Regions from separate parts of the [Pantoea] beijingensis genome, predicted to be linked through region 2. Evidence: predicted binding sites of a transcription regulator. Region 2 holds the regulator's gene; each other region holds the start of a gene.

Region 1 (5,467 bases), 1.7 Mb from region 2:
AGCACATCCTGCTGGGTCGCCAGGTTGGCGTTCCTTACATCATCGTGTTCCTGAACAAATGTGACATGGTTGATGATGAAGAGCTGCTGGAACTGGTTGAGATGGAAGTACGTGACCTGCTGTCACAGTACGATTTCCCAGGCGATGATACGCCAATCGTTCACGGTTCTGCACTGAAAGCGCTGGAAGGCGATGCACAGTGGGAAGAGAAAATCATCGAACTGGCAGGTTACCTGGATTCTTACATCCCTGAGCCAGAGCGTGCGATTGATAAGCCGTTCCTGCTGCCAATCGAAGACGTATTCTCCATCTCCGGTCGTGGTACCGTTGTTACCGGTCGCGTAGAGCGCGGTATCGTTAAAGTGGGTGAAGAAGTTGAAATCGTTGGTATCAAAGCAACCGTAAAATCAACCTGTACTGGCGTTGAAATGTTCCGCAAACTGCTGGACGAAGGCCGTGCCGGTGAGAACGTTGGTGTTCTGCTGCGTGGTATCAAACGTGAAGAAATCGAACGTGGTCAGGTTCTGGCTAAGCCAGGCTCAATCAAGCCACATACTCAGTTCGAGTCCGAAGTTTATATCCTGAGCAAGGATGAAGGCGGCCGTCATACTCCGTTCTTCAAAGGCTACCGTCCACAGTTCTACTTCCGTACAACTGACGTGACCGGTACCATCGAACTGCCAGAAGGCGTGGAAATGGTAATGCCAGGCGACAACATCAAAATGGTTGTTACCCTGATCCACCCAATTGCAATGGACGACGGTCTGCGTTTCGCAATCCGCGAAGGTGGTCGTACCGTTGGTGCAGGTGTTGTTGCTAAAGTTATCGCTTAATCGCTGATAATTGGTAATAAACCGTACAAAAAAGAGCGCCTTGGCGCTCTTTTTTACTTTCTATGCCTTACTCTTTTCCTCTCATCGCTATATCAGCCGAATACGCTTTTACACTCAATGTAATGTCAGATTTATGCGTTCAAGGCCCTTTTCAAAAAGGTGGTAGCCGGATGCTCCTTGCACCAGTAAATCCAGTACGTGCTCAGGAGCGGTTACCCGCACACCACCGAGTAAACTCACAGAATAGGGGGCAAAGGCTTCTGGTAATAATGGCGTAGTTGGGCCTACGATAGCGACCGATGTGCCAGTTTTCGCCAGGCGCAACAAGGAATCGAGTGTGCCATTCAAAAGTGTTGTGGCAGTAATGATAAGAATATCGGCGGTAGGAATAACGGTGGGTGCCTGATCTGCTGGGACGTAGTACGTCAGTTCACTAGTTTTAAACACTGACGGATCCTTCTCCAAAACCTTGAAGGAGATGCCTTGCTTACGTAACTGGTGAATATAAGGATAAAAAGCCCCCACCATCACTACGTGTTGACCTGGCGAAGGGGACAAGGTAAGGATGGCATCGCCAGAAGTCGTGGCTGCGACTAACTCATCTCCTCTCATTTGCCAGATGGTTTCGATTAATGCGTTCAGTGTGGCAATTGCCACCGTACGTCGCAGCGGTTTTGGTGAGCCGAGATCCTCAAGGCATGTTTCGACCGGGAGCCCTCTGAGACGGCCCGCTCCCGGTAACGCATTTGCTGAACTGGAGCAACAGACTGCAGCGGATATCTCTTTCACGGGTGTTGCGCAGAGACCAGCACAACGATTACTAAGTTGAACCCCAGTAAAAAATACACCGACTACAGCCTCCTTGATCGTAAGAGATGAGAGTATTTCTGATGTTTGCTGGCAAGCAATCAACTTGAGTTGTTGTAAAAGCGTCAATTCAGTTTGCACAGGAGTCCTTCCTTATTAAAGAGATAGCATCTCAATGTCCTTTCACACCGTTCAGATTACGCCATTATATTATGTTGGGAAGCAGGTATGTGTCGAAAATGTGACCTGATACAGCGGGTAATGTAGCCAATGAAGTATTGAAATGCTAATGGTTATCATTTATATTCTTGTTGTGGAAAGTTTCCGGGATGTTGATATGTATATTTGTCTGTGTAATGCCGTTAGTGATAAAACAATCCGTGAAGCGGTGCGCCGCTATCAGCCAAAGTCTATCCAGCATTTGCGTCAAATTATCCCCGTAGGCAAACAATGCGGCAAATGCATCCGCGCTACACGCGAGATTATGGACGAAGAGTTACAATGCCTACCGCAATATAAAGAAATAGCATGAAATTTCATGTAGTTAACTTGTATTGCAATACCCCTGAATCGTATGCAAATCGGGCTGAAAGGCTCGTTTGTGTCCCTGTGTTTCCAGTGATATCTCTGTTTATCGCGTTTTATTGACAGACCGGTTACCTGCGTCACGCGTTATTTAGAGCATATATCCCTTATTTTCGTCCTGTCTTTTGACTTCTTCCTCAGTGCATCTACGCTGTTATTAACTGGAAGCGGAGGAAACAAAATGAAGGGCGATAGTAAAATCATAAATCATCTCAACAAATTACTGGGGAATGAGCTGGTGGCGATTAACCAGTATTTCCTGCATGCGCGGATGTTCAAAAATTGGGGGCTGATGCGGCTAAACGACGTTGAGTATCATGAATCAATTGATGAAATGAAGCATGCAGATAGGTATATCGAACGCATCTTATTCCTTGAAGGCATTCCAAATCTGCAGGACTTGGGCCGGCTTCGTATTGGTGAGGATGTAGAGGAAATGCTAAAGTCTGACTTGGCGCTGGAGTTGGAGGGTGCAAAGGATCTCCGCGAAGCGATTGCCTGGGCAGATAAAGTTCACGATTATGTCAGCCGTGACATGATGATCGAAATCTTGGCCGATGAAGAGCATCATATCGATTTTCTTGAAACCGAGCTGGAGTTGATTCAGAAAATAGGCATTCAAAATTACCTGCAATCGCAAATCACATCAGAATAGTCAGCCAAAACACATCATAATGTTGTGCCGTGAAAACCAACCATCCCGCGACTGCCAGATAGGGGCCAAAAGGTTGCTGGATGGTTTTTTGCGTCTGCGCCCTTGCAGCCGAGTATAACCAGCCTGCGATGCCAAAGACGGCGGCCAGCGCCGCAATTAACGGCAGTGCTAATATGCCAGTCCATGCACCAAGCGCGGCAAAAAGCTTTGCATCACCCAAGCCCAGCCCCTGCTGCTTACGGCACAAAAAATAAATGAATGAAATCGATAAAAAACTGAGATAACCGGCTGCTGCTCCTGTTACCGACCCAGACCAGTTTGCCGGGGAGCGTTGAAGTTGGAAAAGCATCCCACTGATAAGTAAGGGGAGCGTTAACACGTCGGGTAAGAGAAGATGCCGACGATCAATTTCACTTAGCACTAGCAGCATTATACTGAGTAAAAGCAACCAGAAAAATAGGGAAGGGGAATCCGTTATTCCATCTGCTACGATAAAAACCAAGGCAGTGAACAGCTCGACCAAAAAGAGTGTCGCTGGAATACTGTGCCCACAATGACGACAGCAGCCACGCAGCTTTAACCAGCTATAGAGTGGGATCAGGTCTCTAGGGGATAATGTTGTTTTACAAAATGAGCAATGAGAGGCCGGCCAGCTTATCTGCGCAAACCAGTTACGTGCACTGCATCCGGGAATATAGCGTGTAATCACTAAGGCCAGGAAACTACCGGTGGTAGCACCCGCTATAAATTCAACGATAACTCTTATCCACTCATCCATAAGTTCCTCCTGACTCCCGTTAGCATAAAGCCGTCGTTCTCTCTTGGGCTACATAAAAATGAGTCGGAAGACGATATTGCGGAATGTTACGCAACTCAAATGTCAGATATGGTCATTACACGCAACCAACTCGGGGGAGGCCAAAAATCTGTGAAGTTATCGGATAAATAAGTGGTTTTTTTGGGACAAGAATCTTATTGGAGTGAGGCATTATTGAAATAACAATAGTGCTTCTATCGTTAGTATCAATAATCGCCATCAGGGATCATGCAGGATTACCATGGTATCGAAAGTGGCATAGAGAGTTATAACCGGGGAGAGCATTAACCCAGAGATCCATGCTCTCTGGATTAATGCAAATTAACAGGGCCGCTAAGATGTAAGTAAACGATGGTTTTACGGACTACCAGCAGTGGTTACTGCGTCTTTATATCAGGGCGCTGTAAAAACCTCTGATTGCATGGAGCTAATATTCTCTAACCAACTTAATGGCTTGCCCTTTTGGCTTTCTTCTATATCAAAATAGCGCGGTGTTCTCAGAGAGAACTCAAGATTCGCTCGCATCCAGTGCCCCATTCCCTGAACATAGTCTCTGATGCTGGTGCAGGTTTGTTCATCAAGTTTGAGAGTATGCAATAGCGATTCCAGGCGCGATTGGGTATCAATAAACAGCTGCTGACGATTAAGAACAAATCGATAAATAGTATCTGCAGCCTCCTGCAAATCGCTGTGGGTGCAATGCTGCCAGACTGTCACCAAATTGTTGGTATCACCACGAGCCTGCTCTTTTTCGAAGGAAAATAAATCATTGCTCATGCAGATAACGTCTATAGTGCAGTCCTTGAGTACCTGCATTTCGAGACTATTGGCGATTTCGTTAGGGATTGGGCTGCCCAAACAATACTCGATCAAATCGAGGACCATGCGCACTGCGCCGGTATCTCGCCGCAGTTCAATAAAATTTATAAAATGCGGCAGGGTCCCATCAGCTCGGGTAGAGACTTCCCAGCGCATAGATGCGAGATAATTACGTATATTTTGCATAAAAGACTGATGCTGTTGAACATTCAGTGTGCGAGTGTACTCCTGGCATAAATCAACAAAAGCCACTTCTATCGGACTGGACGGCTCAAGAGACTGGCAGGTGTCAATATGGGTAAATTGATACAGACGATCAATAATTACCGCTGCCTGTTGTTTATCATGCCCCAGATAACATTCGTCCAACTGATCATCGAACAGGAACAACCATATCAGCCAGTTAATAGCGATAGTTAATTGTTGCTGCGTTGCATTAGGATAAGCTTGTGCTGTTAATTGTGAAAACCCTGAGCGATCCAAACGTTCAGTCGCTTGCCTTCCCTTAATTAGTCCAGTCTGCTTCAGCCATTGGCGTGAGAGATCCCAGCTTTGATCGTGATGGGGATTCATCCAGGTCGTAAAAGGACAATAAAAATCCGGCTTAGAAAATGAACTCATGATTGTGCCTCTTTAAGACGTACCTGTTGCCACCACAATTCAGGTTGCAGAGGGGCAGGTTGCTGAAAAATACGCAGAAACCACTGGCTGAAAGAATTGGGGTTAGTGGCGATTTGTTGACGGATATCAGCCAAATCAAGCCATTTATATTGCGCGACTTCAGCCGGATTATGTTGCGGGGAACCATCGAAGACCCCTGCATAAAGATGGTCATATTCATACTCAACCATATTATCTGAGACCTGAGCGTGGTAGATGAAACTCCCAACGGGGATCAGAGAACAATCGAAGCCCATTTCTTCATGCAAGCGTCGGCGCGCTGCCGCTAGT
Region 2 (5,467 bases):
ACTCTATGTTATCCATGCATTCCTGACCGGTATTTCGGTATTTATCGCAGCGAGCATGCACTGGATCGCGGGCTTCGGGTTCAGTGCCGGTTTGGTCGACCTGTTCCTGTCATCGCGTAATCCTCTGGCAACGCACTGGTACTTCCTAATCCCTCAGGGCTTGGTGTTTTTCGTTATTTACTACGTGGTCTTCCGCTTTACTATCCGCAAATTTAACCTAATGACGCCGGGGCGTGAGCTGGCTGTCGCGGGTGATGAGAGTGATGGCTATGATGTTAACGTCGATAGCCGTAGCAACAATGAATCTGAAACTGAATCACTGGCTCGCCGTTATATTGGTGCGGTTGGAGGGTCTGAAAATCTGACCGGTATCGATGCCTGTATTACGCGTCTACGCCTGAACGTAAAAGATTCTGCGGAAGTGAATGAAAATATCACTAAACGGTTGGGCGCTTCCGGTGTGATTCGCCTGAATAAACAAAGCGTACAGATTATTGTGGGTACACGCGCTGAAACTATTGCTAGCGCAATGAAAGCCGTACTGGCGAAAGGCCCTGTGGCGGCAACGGCAAAAACGGCAAGCGCTGAACCTTCCGTCAATGCTCAACCGCAGGCCGTTACTAATGTGTCGAAAGGCATTATCGCAACGCTGGTTGCTCCGGTTAGTGGTGAAATTGTTGCTATTGAAGCAGTCCCTGATGAAGCTTTTGCCAGTAAGGCTGTAGGTGATGGCCTGGCGATTAGCCCCACCAGCAGTACCGTCGTCGCGCCGATTGCCGGCACCGTAGTAAAAATATTCAACACTAACCATGCTTTTTGTCTGGAAACGGATAACGGTGTGGAAATTGTGGTGCATATGGGGCTGGATACGGTCGCGTTAAGCGGCAAAGGCTTCACTCGCCTGATTGAAGAAGGTGCCAGCGTGACTGCAGGTCAGCCAGTGCTGGACATGGATCTGGCATTTCTGAGCGCTAACGCTCGGTCGATGATCAGCCCGGTTGTTGTCAGCAATATTGATGATTTCAGCGGCTTGAACATACTGGCTAGCGGCACTGTCGTGGCAGGAGAGACCAAATTGTACGAAATTAAAGGCTAATCAGGTGGGTATTTTGTACGAACCATGTAGCAAATATTATCCAGGGCACGTTCTGGATAATTGAGGTTACAGGGGGCTTACAAGCACATATCGGCCGGAATGCGATCGGGGCAGGAGACTATTCCTGCCCTTTTTTATGTGATTCCGGTAACAAACGGTTGTTTCCCTTCCTCGCTTTGTGGATCATACTCCGTTACTTCGTGGTTCAAATCATCAGACATTTAGTGTTGAGGGAATTGAGATGAGTGAGGCAGAGGCCCGCCCAACTAACTTTATTCGTCAGATTATTGACGAAGATTTGGCGAACGGTAAGCACGCCAGCGTGCATACCCGTTTTCCGCCGGAGCCAAACGGCTATCTGCACATCGGTCACGCAAAATCGATCTGCCTGAACTTTGGTATCGCACAAGATTATCAAGGCCAGTGCAACCTGCGTTTTGACGATACAAACCCGGTCAAAGAAGACATTGAGTTTGTTGAGTCCATCAAAAATGACGTGCAGTGGCTAGGTTTCCAGTGGAGTGGCAACATCCGTTATTCCTCTGATTACTTTGACCAACTGCATCATTACGCGCTCGAACTGATCAACAAAGGACTTGCCTACGTTGATGAATTGACGCCCGAACAAATCCGTGAATACCGTGGAACGCTAACATCGCCGGGTAAAAATAGTCCTCACCGCGATCGTTCACCGGAAGAGAACCTGGCACTGTTTGAAAAAATGCGTAACGGCGAGTTTGCGGAAGGTGCCGCATGTCTGCGCGCAAAAATTGATATGGCCTCTAACTTTATTGTGATGCGCGATCCCGTGTTGTATCGCATTAAGTTTGCTGAGCATCATCAGACCGGGAATAAATGGTGCATCTATCCGATGTATGATTTTACCCACTGTATCTCTGATGCGTTGGAAGGCATTACGCATTCACTGTGTACGCTGGAATTCCAGGATAACCGCCGTCTGTACGATTGGGTGCTGGACAACATTACTATTCCTGCACATCCGCGTCAGTACGAGTTTTCCCGGCTCAATCTTGAATATGCCATCATGTCGAAGCGTAAGCTTAACCTGCTGGTTACGGAGAAAGTGGTCGAAGGGTGGGACGATCCTCGCATGCTGACCGTTTCCGGTCTGCGCCGCCGCGGTTATACCGCGTCTTCGATTCGTGAGTTCTGCCGTCGCATTGGTATCACTAAGCAGGATAACATCGTCGAAATGGCTTCGCTGGAATCCTGTATCCGCGATGACCTGAATGAGAACGCGCCACGTGCGATGGCGGTGCTGGATCCGGTTAAACTGGTACTGGAGAATTTGCCTGCGGGTCATGAAGAACTACTGACCATGCCAAACCACCCCAACAAGCCGGAAATGGGCACCCGTGTGGTCCCTTTCAGTCGTGAGATCTATATCGATCGTGCTGATTTTCGTGAAGAGGCGAATAAGCAGTATAAGCGTCTGGTGCTAGGTAAAGAAGTTCGCCTGCGTAATGCCTATGTGATTAAAGCTGAGCGCGTCGCGAAGGACGAAGAGGGTAATATCACATGTCTGTACTGCACCTGTGATGTGGATACGCTGAGTAAAGATCCTGCGGATGGACGCAAGGTCAAAGGTGTTATTCACTGGGTCTCCGCGGTGCATGCGTTACCGGCTGAGTTCCGTCTGTATGATCGCCTGTTTAGTGTCCCGAATCCGGCAGCGGCTGATGACTTTCTATCGACGATTAACCCGCAATCACTGGTTATTCAGCAGGGGTTCGTTGAATCCGGGTTACAGAAGGCAGAGGCAAGCGCACCTTACCAGTTTGAGCGTGAAGGGTATTTCTGCATAGATAGCCGATACTCTTCAGCGAATGCACTGGTGTTCAACCGTACCGTTGGACTGCGTGATACCTGGGCAAAAATCGAGGGTTAAACCGCGTAGCCCGGCGTATGAAGGAGCGACAAGGTTCGCTCCTTTTTTTTGGGGTAAATAATGCCAATGACTAAAACGCGTTGCAGAATAGCGTCGCCATTTGGCGATGGTTGCAGGCCGACATTGCGTCTGCGAGCAGAAAAGACGTTGAAATGTCCGTAATTCACTCAGCAGGCATAAAAAAACCGATGAACAGTCATCGGTTTTTTGCATCACGTCATGTTGTGCTTTTTATCGTGCAACGTTTCATCTTCGCGACAATCGCCCAATGCACAGTGTCCGTATAAATACAGGCTGTGGTTGGTTAGCTTGATGCCGTGCCGCGTTGCGATTTCGCGCTGGCGCGTTTCAATCGACTCATCACTAAACTCAATCACTTTACCGCAATCCAGGCAAATCAGATGATCGTGATGGTGTTGTTGAGTTAATTCAAAAACGGATTTTCCGCCTTCGAAGTTATGGCGGGTAACGATCCCTGCGTCATCAAATTGGTTGAGCACGCGGTATACAGTGGCCAGACCAATTTCTTCGCCCATATCAATCAGGCGTTTGTATAAGTCCTCCGCACTGACGTGATGGCCCTCAGGTTCCTGAAGCACTTCCAGAATCTTGAGTCTGGGAAGCGTGACTTTCAGGCCGGCCTTTTTTAATGCGGTATTGTTGTCAGTCATGCGGATATTGTCCTGTTACTTTGCTAGTCACAATGTGGCTGAAAAGCCCTGAACATCAGTCGACGCAGTATAGATTGCGTCTCATTATAGAACTGATGCGTCTAAATGGAAACCGTGGGGAAAGCGTGAAACTGCCAGTGGATATATGCTGCGTCCGGGGAGTTCATGCTGGAGCCCCACCCATAAGGGCGATTTTGCCTGCCATGTTGAACCAGAATCTACTGGTGCAGCAGCGATTACTCTCCAGGCGGCGACCGCCGCGATCAAAGAGAAAGGCGAACATTGTCCTGACAGGGCTTATCACTCGTTTTTGCAATGACATCATCACGCCCGGGTCCAGGCTGTCTGCGCCAGTAATCCTGCTGGGCAGGCTGTGTTGCTATCCTGCAAACATCCTCTGTTTACAAGAAAAGCACTACGACCAATGTGGGGCATTCTACAGATTTGCCGCCGAAAGTTACAAAAATGTAGCTATTATTTCTATAGGAAAAACCAGTTATTCAATGTGAGATAGCGCCCACATTGCGCCGGGAAGGTTACGCTTCGATGATTTCCTGCAGGTGGAGTTCATCAAAAATTTGCTTCACCCAACTGTCAACACGCTCGTTGGTGAGTTCCGGTTGGCGATCTTCGTCAATGGCCAATCCGAGGAAATGCGTATCATCAGCCAGGCCTTTAGACGCTTCAAAATGGTAACCCGCCGTTGGCCAGTGACCGACGATAACGGCGCCATTGGGTTCAATAATATCGCGGATAGTGCCCATCGCGTCGCAGAAATACTCGGCATAATCTTCCTGATCGCCACAGCCAAACAGACCAACCAGTTTGCCGTTAAAGTCGATCTCTTCCAGCGTGGGGAAAAAGTCGTCCCAGTCGCACTGTGCTTCACCGTAATACCAGGTCGGAATACCCAGCAGTAGGATATCAAAGGCTTCAAGATCTTCTTTGGTACTCTTGGCAATATCATGAACTTCAGCAACCTCTTTACCGAGCTGCTTCTGAATCATCTTTGCAATGTTTTCCGTATTGCCAGTATCGCTGCCAAAGAATATGCCTACGATTGCCATGAGTTTAATAACCTCTTGAAACTTAATGATATGATGAATGCTATTGCTACACAGTTATCGGCAATGATAGCAGACTGGGCTGAAGCGCGGAACTTGAAATGCCGTTGGTTTTGTCGCTTTGTGCGCTCAGACGGATGGTTTATGTGCTGGATTGTCTGGTCAGACTCCCGTTGTTTGGCCACTCAGCTGCGCGAGAATCATCTCTTCAATCAATTCACTGCGACTCATATTACGCTGCTCAGCCATCTCATTTAATGCATCAACGGCATCGCTATTCATTTTTAGTTCGACACGGCGTAGCCCGCGCACTTTGTCACGCTTTAGCTGGTTACGTTTGTTGATACGTAACTGTTCATCACGCGTAAGCGGATTCGTTTTAGGTCGTCCCGGTCGGCGCTCGTCTGCAAATAGATCGAGCGTCGTGCGGTCCGTATTCTCTTTTGCCATAGAATCGTAATATTGAAGCGGAGTTGAGACTAAATGAGCCGGTTACCACAGACGCATTTCCTGCGACGCTGGTCTGGCTACTGACCGTTTGCTGACGTTTACGTCAGTCGACCGCGAAAGAAAATGCCTGCGGCAAAATTTTAGCGCGCCATCATACCCCAGCGAAAGTCGCCGCGACAATCATTTCACGGTACGGGCAACTAATTGCTTTTAAAGTACAAAAAAACGGCGAATGGCGCGCAAAACGGCATCAGGTTTCTCGGCATGTACCCAGTGC
Region 3 (5,467 bases), 550 kb from region 2:
TTGTTATTGCTGATTAGCGTTGAGGGACTCAGTTATCAGGAGGCAGCAGAAGCGCTGGATATTCCTGTTGGCACGGTGATGTCCCGCCTGTCCCGCGCGCGTAAGCAACTGCATGAAAAGATGGAAGGGAATGCGCCACCCAAGCCTCTGAGGAGATTGAAATGAGCCTACCGCCTAATGAGCAGGATCTACATGCATGGCTGGATGGTGAAGCGGATGCGACGTTATCCCGGCGCATTGAAGATTATCTCGTAGCCCATCCGCAACGAGCCGAAGAGGTGGAGGGATGGCGGCGCGACGCGCAGTTACTGCGTCAGGCCATGCCCCTTCAGCGATTTAGCATGGCGCAATCGGTGCCGCAGCAGTTGCGCCGACGCGTACGGCAGCAGCGGCAATGGAAATTGGCTGGCGCTTTCGCGCTGATAATGACGCTGGGAGTCGGCGGATATTCAGGTTGGCAACTGAAAGATTCCCAGCTTTCCGCACAACGTTTGCCGATGGAAGATGCGGTACAGGCCTATAAGCTTTTTGGGGGAACGGCGCTGGCCAGCTTAGATATCTCTGCCAGCCAACAACAGGTGGTAGGCCAGTGGATGAGCCGCTATTTTATCAACGGTAATGTCCCGCCAAATCTTGAACAGTTTGGTTTCAAACAGTTGGGAGCCCGCCTCATGGCAACTGAACAGGGGCCATCCGCATTAGTGATGTATCAGAATCCGCAGGGGCTACGGGTAGCCTGGTATATACGTCCAATACGCCCGCTCAAACTGCCACATGGTCAACGTCAGGCCGATGAGTTGATCGCGCAATACTGGAGTGATAATCACTATAATTATGCGCTGGTTAGCCCGATGTCTACGCATTCGCAGATTGGCGATTTGCGCAAAGCCGTTGCGCTGTCCAATAGCTAAGCGATTGATATTCTACTACCTGGCTTCGCCGGACCTCTTATCTGGCGCGCTGTCAGCCCGCCTTTCCTCTTGCTTAGTGTAATGATGTGAGATCAGGCGGGCAGACAGACATCAACCCACTGCGCGTTGGTTAATTCTGCCATGTATTGCGGTGAAATACGGACCGCGCTGTGGATTGCTCCAGCGGCAGGCAGTACCTCATCGAAGCTTTTCAGCGAGATATCACAAAATACCTGTAACGGATTTTCAAGCCCAAATGGGCAGACGCCTCCCACGGGGTGACCTGTCCAGTTTACGACTTCGTCGGTAGTGAGCATTCTGGCTTTTGCGCCCAACGTCTCTTTTAGCTTTCGATTATCAAGCCGTGCATCGCCACGCGTGACAACTAAAACTACCTGTTCTTTGACTTTCAGGGAGAGTGTTTTGGCGATTTGTCCTGGTTCAACGTGATGTGCACGTGCAGCCAGAACAACCGTTGCTGTACTTTCCGCCAGCTCAATAATTTCAATCTCAGGGGCGCGATCGGCAAAAAATTGCCGTACAGACTCCAGGCTCATGCTTTTCTCCAGACCATTTGAGGCTGATAAAACTGCCATAATGTCCGTAATCTGTAAACGGAGAAACCGCAGAAAAGTCGAAGGGAAGGGCTGTCGCGCTACACTGGCTTCAGCGTGCAATCACCGCAGCGCTGTATACCCGGCAGACGATAACGCTGGCAGCAGCAGCGACGTTGCATATCACCCCCGCGCGGTATGACGCTGCGATAAAGAGGGTTATCGCAGCCATCAGGGCGTTCCCGGCTAAAAAAAAGTGCGTGTTCCAGCATTATACGCGTATCTTCAGCCAACAGAGGTTCCAATTCTCCCAGGAACCAGTGCATCAGATAACCGATATTGTTCCAAATGAGTCGGGCGTTGATCTCACCTTGTTGCTCAATGGCCTGCGTCACTGGAATCAGATGACGTTGAATCATGCGGTCAATACGCTGGTGTGCATTGAGATAACGGGCACCTTTATCCTCTCGCACGTTAAGCCAGAAAATCGCCGGACGCCCGCTGTCGTGAAATTCAACGTGAAAATGCTGTGGGGAACAGTCAATCGACCGCGTTTCAAACAGCAGGGCCATCATCATTGGCGGCACAACCAAACCGAAATACCACTGAGCCCATAGCGAGTGTAGCGGTTTCGCTTCACGGGGGAGGTTCTGATGCTGGCGATAAATATCATCGGCATAGCGCGTGCTGAGCTGCAGGAATGTTTTGCGCCTGGACCAGTAATCAAGAGTCATACACCGGGCAGGCGCCTCTTCACCCAGTTTGATGGCATCAAGAAAATAAGCACGGTGTTGTCTAAACAGCGTATGCAATGCGGCGCCAAGTGAGCGATCGCTATGCAGAAAGATTAGCGGATATGCGCCGTACTCATGAACCTGACGCGTAATGATTGCCATCGAGCATCCTGTGTGACGTTTAAAAGTTAAATGATAATCATTCTTGATAGTATCGAAGTCAGGCGTGACAGGCAAGGCCAGACGAGGAGGCAACGTGACGCGACTCATTTTCAGGAGAAGAGATTAAGCAGGCTGAAGAATAAAAACTATTCTGCTCAAAATGATTTAACGGTGTGCTATTAATCCTCAATAAACATTATGCTGAGTATTTTCTGAAAATGACGAGCAGGAAATGGCAGAAAAAAGTAGTGGAGGGACCCTCAATCAGCATTGCTCATCATTATTTATCACCTTAATATGCGAAAATAAATTCCGGTTTAGAATAAATATGGGATGCTGAAGCCAATAGCGCGTCTGCATTTTCAGGAAAAAATCCTCGTTTTATTTAGCCGGATGAAACTATTAACAGACTAATCTACTTTAAGTAATAATAGTCGATAAGCCTGGTTAACGGTTTAATTTATGTCAAATCATATCGACAGATTGTGGACTGTTGGGTTCGGCGATAGCCTCATAGCAAATAATCGCGTTTCTACCCTGACTTTTGGCCAGATAAAGCGCGCGATCGGCCTTGGCTAAGGCCTGGTCAAAATCATTTTCAAATAAAGGCGCAATACCGGCACTGATCGTTACATGGGGCGAAACCTGTTCATTAAAGCGGTGGGGGATGGCCAGACCGATTACATACTGACGGATTCGCTCAGCCAGTTTCATCGCCATTGGAGCGTTCACATTCGTCAATAGCACTAAAAATTCCTCGCCACCATAACGGGTTACGATATCGCGTGAGCGTACGGCGTTGCGAATGGCTACCGACACCCGGGCTAGCGCGCGATCGCCCATTGCATGGCCGTAATTATCGTTATATGCCTTAAAGTGATCGATATCCAACAACAGAACAAAGTGGCTTCCTGAATGATTTTTTAGCACGTTTGCTAATCGATTTTTCAAGCCGCGGCGATTATATAATCCGGTAAGAGGATCAAGCATACTGAGATCGCTGAAGGTTTCTTTCTCTTCATTCAACTGGCTCATCAGACGGCGGATAAAACCATCGCTACGGCGTTGCATCAGATGATGCAGTGTGAACCCCAGTAGCGGGAGTGCGATGGTAAACAGCAGCATCAGCAGGTTGTGGCCCTGATCCAGCACCAGGATGGTGATGGCAGGGGGAACGCTATGCAGACAGAATGCCAGCAGATGATCGCCCAATGCGATGGAGCTGACAAAAAAGATACTGATCAAGCTTACCAGCAGATAGCTGCCGTCGAAATAAAACATTAATGAATACTTGAGTGAAATATGCCAGGCCCACAATATGCCAATAATAAAGGCTGCGGCATTTAATAGTGGCAATTTGCTGCGCGACTTTAAAAAGGCCCAAAGTAATAATGCCAGGCTTAGACCGGGGATTAACAATCCGGGCGGCGTGATCTTCATGACGGCATTGTGCGACGGGCCAAACAGGAAAAAAAGTGAAATTGCCGTGTTTAAAAAAAGAAAAAGCATTAGAGATAGCCGATATTTGCTATGAAGCAATTCATCGTAAGATTGTACTTTCATTTTTTATACTCTTGGCTACCCTGAAATATCAAGGCACTATTCAAAGATGTTCTATTTATTATTCATCCAGGAATAACTCAGCTTATTATACTCACCCTATTTCAGGCAGCACCGGTGCTGCCCGTGTTCAATAGCCTCAATCATCTGGCGCTGTAAGTTGATGCCATGGCCAGCGCGAGTGTGGTTCAGACGAGTAAGCAGGTTTATCTCTTACTCGGCCATATTGAGGCTGCTCGAATCCGCCCGAATTGAAGGGGACATATTTTTTTAGTTTAAATAACGATCGTTTGCAATCTATCACTTTCGTACTGGTCTGTCATCTCTCTGCACAGAGTTTCAACAATTCAGCTGCAAAATGATAAAAATTATCATATGATATTGGTAATCATTATCATTCAATGGTCGTGATCTTGCAGGTATCAGGGGGGATTACGGCGTATGAAAATGGAGAAGCAGTATGACGATCAAACAGCTGGATAGTGCCTGGGGCGTGTTGCTGCCCTGTGCTTTGATACCGCTGATAGTGTCGCTGGAGTTAACTTTTTTACAGTGGCGAGTATTAATAGCGGTCGCGCTGCTGGCAACCATTGGTATGTTGTACCACAAGCGATTACGCCATTACTTATTACTGCCATCATGCATTGCAGTCGCAGGAGGATTAGTGGCGGCTTCATTACATTTTACCGCGCATTAGCTGGCGGTGAGAGATCAGGAAAAAGAAGTGGGTTTACAACCTGGTGCGAAGAGAGGGACTTGAACCCTCACGTCCGTTAAGACACTAACACCTGAAGCTAGCGCGTCTACCAATTCCGCCACCTTCGCATCGTCGTTGTAAAATTCATATCACCCCATTTGGTGCGAAGAGAGGGACTTGAACCCTCACGTCCGTTAAGACACTAACACCTGAAGCTAGCGCGTCTACCAATTCCGCCACCTTCGCTCAGATGTAAGGCAATATGAATATCGTGGTTGTTGGTGCGAAGAGAGGGACTTGAACCCTCACGTCCGTTAAGACACTAACACCTGAAGCTAGCGCGTCTACCAATTCCGCCACCTTCGCGTACCGGCAATACTTTACAGTATTGCAACCACGGAGGCGCATTCTAGAGGTTTTCCTCGGGACGTCAATAGAAATTTCGCTGTCGCCGGATGATTGCACGAAAAAGCGCGGTCCGGTAGTTGATACACAGAATCAGCATGTTGCGCGGCACCGATCGGGCACCGCGCGTGCGGTTAACGTTTGGCTTTGGCGCCGCGTCCCATTATTGCGCGGTACACTTTAAAACGACCGTTTTGTAGCAGCACTTCATGGCTGCCAAAGGTTTCATCCAGCACGTTAGGATAGGGCAGGAACGCGTTTGCGACGATGCGCAGTTCTCCCCCGATATTCAGATGCTTCGCTGCGCCACGGATCAGTGTTTGCGCGGCATCAAGACTGGTTTGTACTCCGTCATGGAACGGTGGATTAGAGATAATCATATCGAAGCGGTTAGTCACGTCGGAATAGACGTTACTGGCAAAGACCTCGCCTTCCAGTTGGTTT

Evidence for each region. The regulator Fur, encoded in region 2, represses iron uptake genes when iron is present. The targets are predictions, from matches to a motif close to ATAATAATGAGAACNACTATCAA.
Region 1: the regulator Fur is predicted to act here: its motif matches at 1,924-1,946, upstream of bfd (bacterioferritin-associated ferredoxin).
Region 3: the regulator Fur is predicted to act here: its motif matches at 2,392-2,414, upstream of fhuF (siderophore-iron reductase FhuF).

What each region holds. Positions count from the first base shown of each region.
Region 1 is NZ_CP071409.1:405,313-410,779, forward strand. Features, by position in the region: gene tuf (elongation factor Tu) at 1-833, shown strand, start outside; gene J1C60_RS01760 (DUF364 domain-containing protein) at 948-1,781, opposite strand; gene bfd (bacterioferritin-associated ferredoxin) at 1,978-2,172, shown strand; gene bfr (bacterioferritin) at 2,407-2,880, shown strand; gene J1C60_RS01775 (prepilin peptidase) at 2,867-3,658, opposite strand; gene J1C60_RS01780 (terpene synthase family protein) at 4,091-5,137, opposite strand; gene idi (isopentenyl-diphosphate Delta-isomerase) at 5,134-5,467, opposite strand, start outside.
Region 2 is NZ_CP071409.1:2,784,253-2,789,719, reverse strand. Features, by position in the region: gene nagE (N-acetylglucosamine-specific PTS transporter subunit IIBC) at 1-1,096, shown strand, start outside; gene glnS (glutamine--tRNA ligase) at 1,338-3,005, shown strand; gene fur (ferric iron uptake transcriptional regulator) at 3,218-3,676, opposite strand; gene fldA (flavodoxin FldA) at 4,213-4,743, opposite strand; gene ybfE (LexA regulated protein) at 4,903-5,190, opposite strand; gene ybfF (esterase) at 5,401-5,467, opposite strand, start outside.
Region 3 is NZ_CP071409.1:3,336,547-3,342,013, reverse strand. Features, by position in the region: gene J1C60_RS15125 (RNA polymerase sigma factor) at 1-165, shown strand, start outside; gene J1C60_RS15120 (anti-sigma factor family protein) at 162-911, shown strand; gene J1C60_RS15115 (YbaK/EbsC family protein) at 1,004-1,468, opposite strand; gene fhuF (siderophore-iron reductase FhuF) at 1,567-2,361, opposite strand; gene J1C60_RS15105 (GGDEF domain-containing protein) at 2,827-3,924, opposite strand; gene J1C60_RS15100 (DUF1435 domain-containing protein) at 4,382-4,618, shown strand; tRNA gene J1C60_RS15095 (tRNA-Leu) at 4,660-4,746, opposite strand; tRNA gene J1C60_RS15090 (tRNA-Leu) at 4,778-4,864, opposite strand; tRNA gene J1C60_RS15085 (tRNA-Leu) at 4,898-4,984, opposite strand; gene rsmC (16S rRNA (guanine(1207)-N(2))-methyltransferase RsmC) at 5,158-5,467, opposite strand, start outside.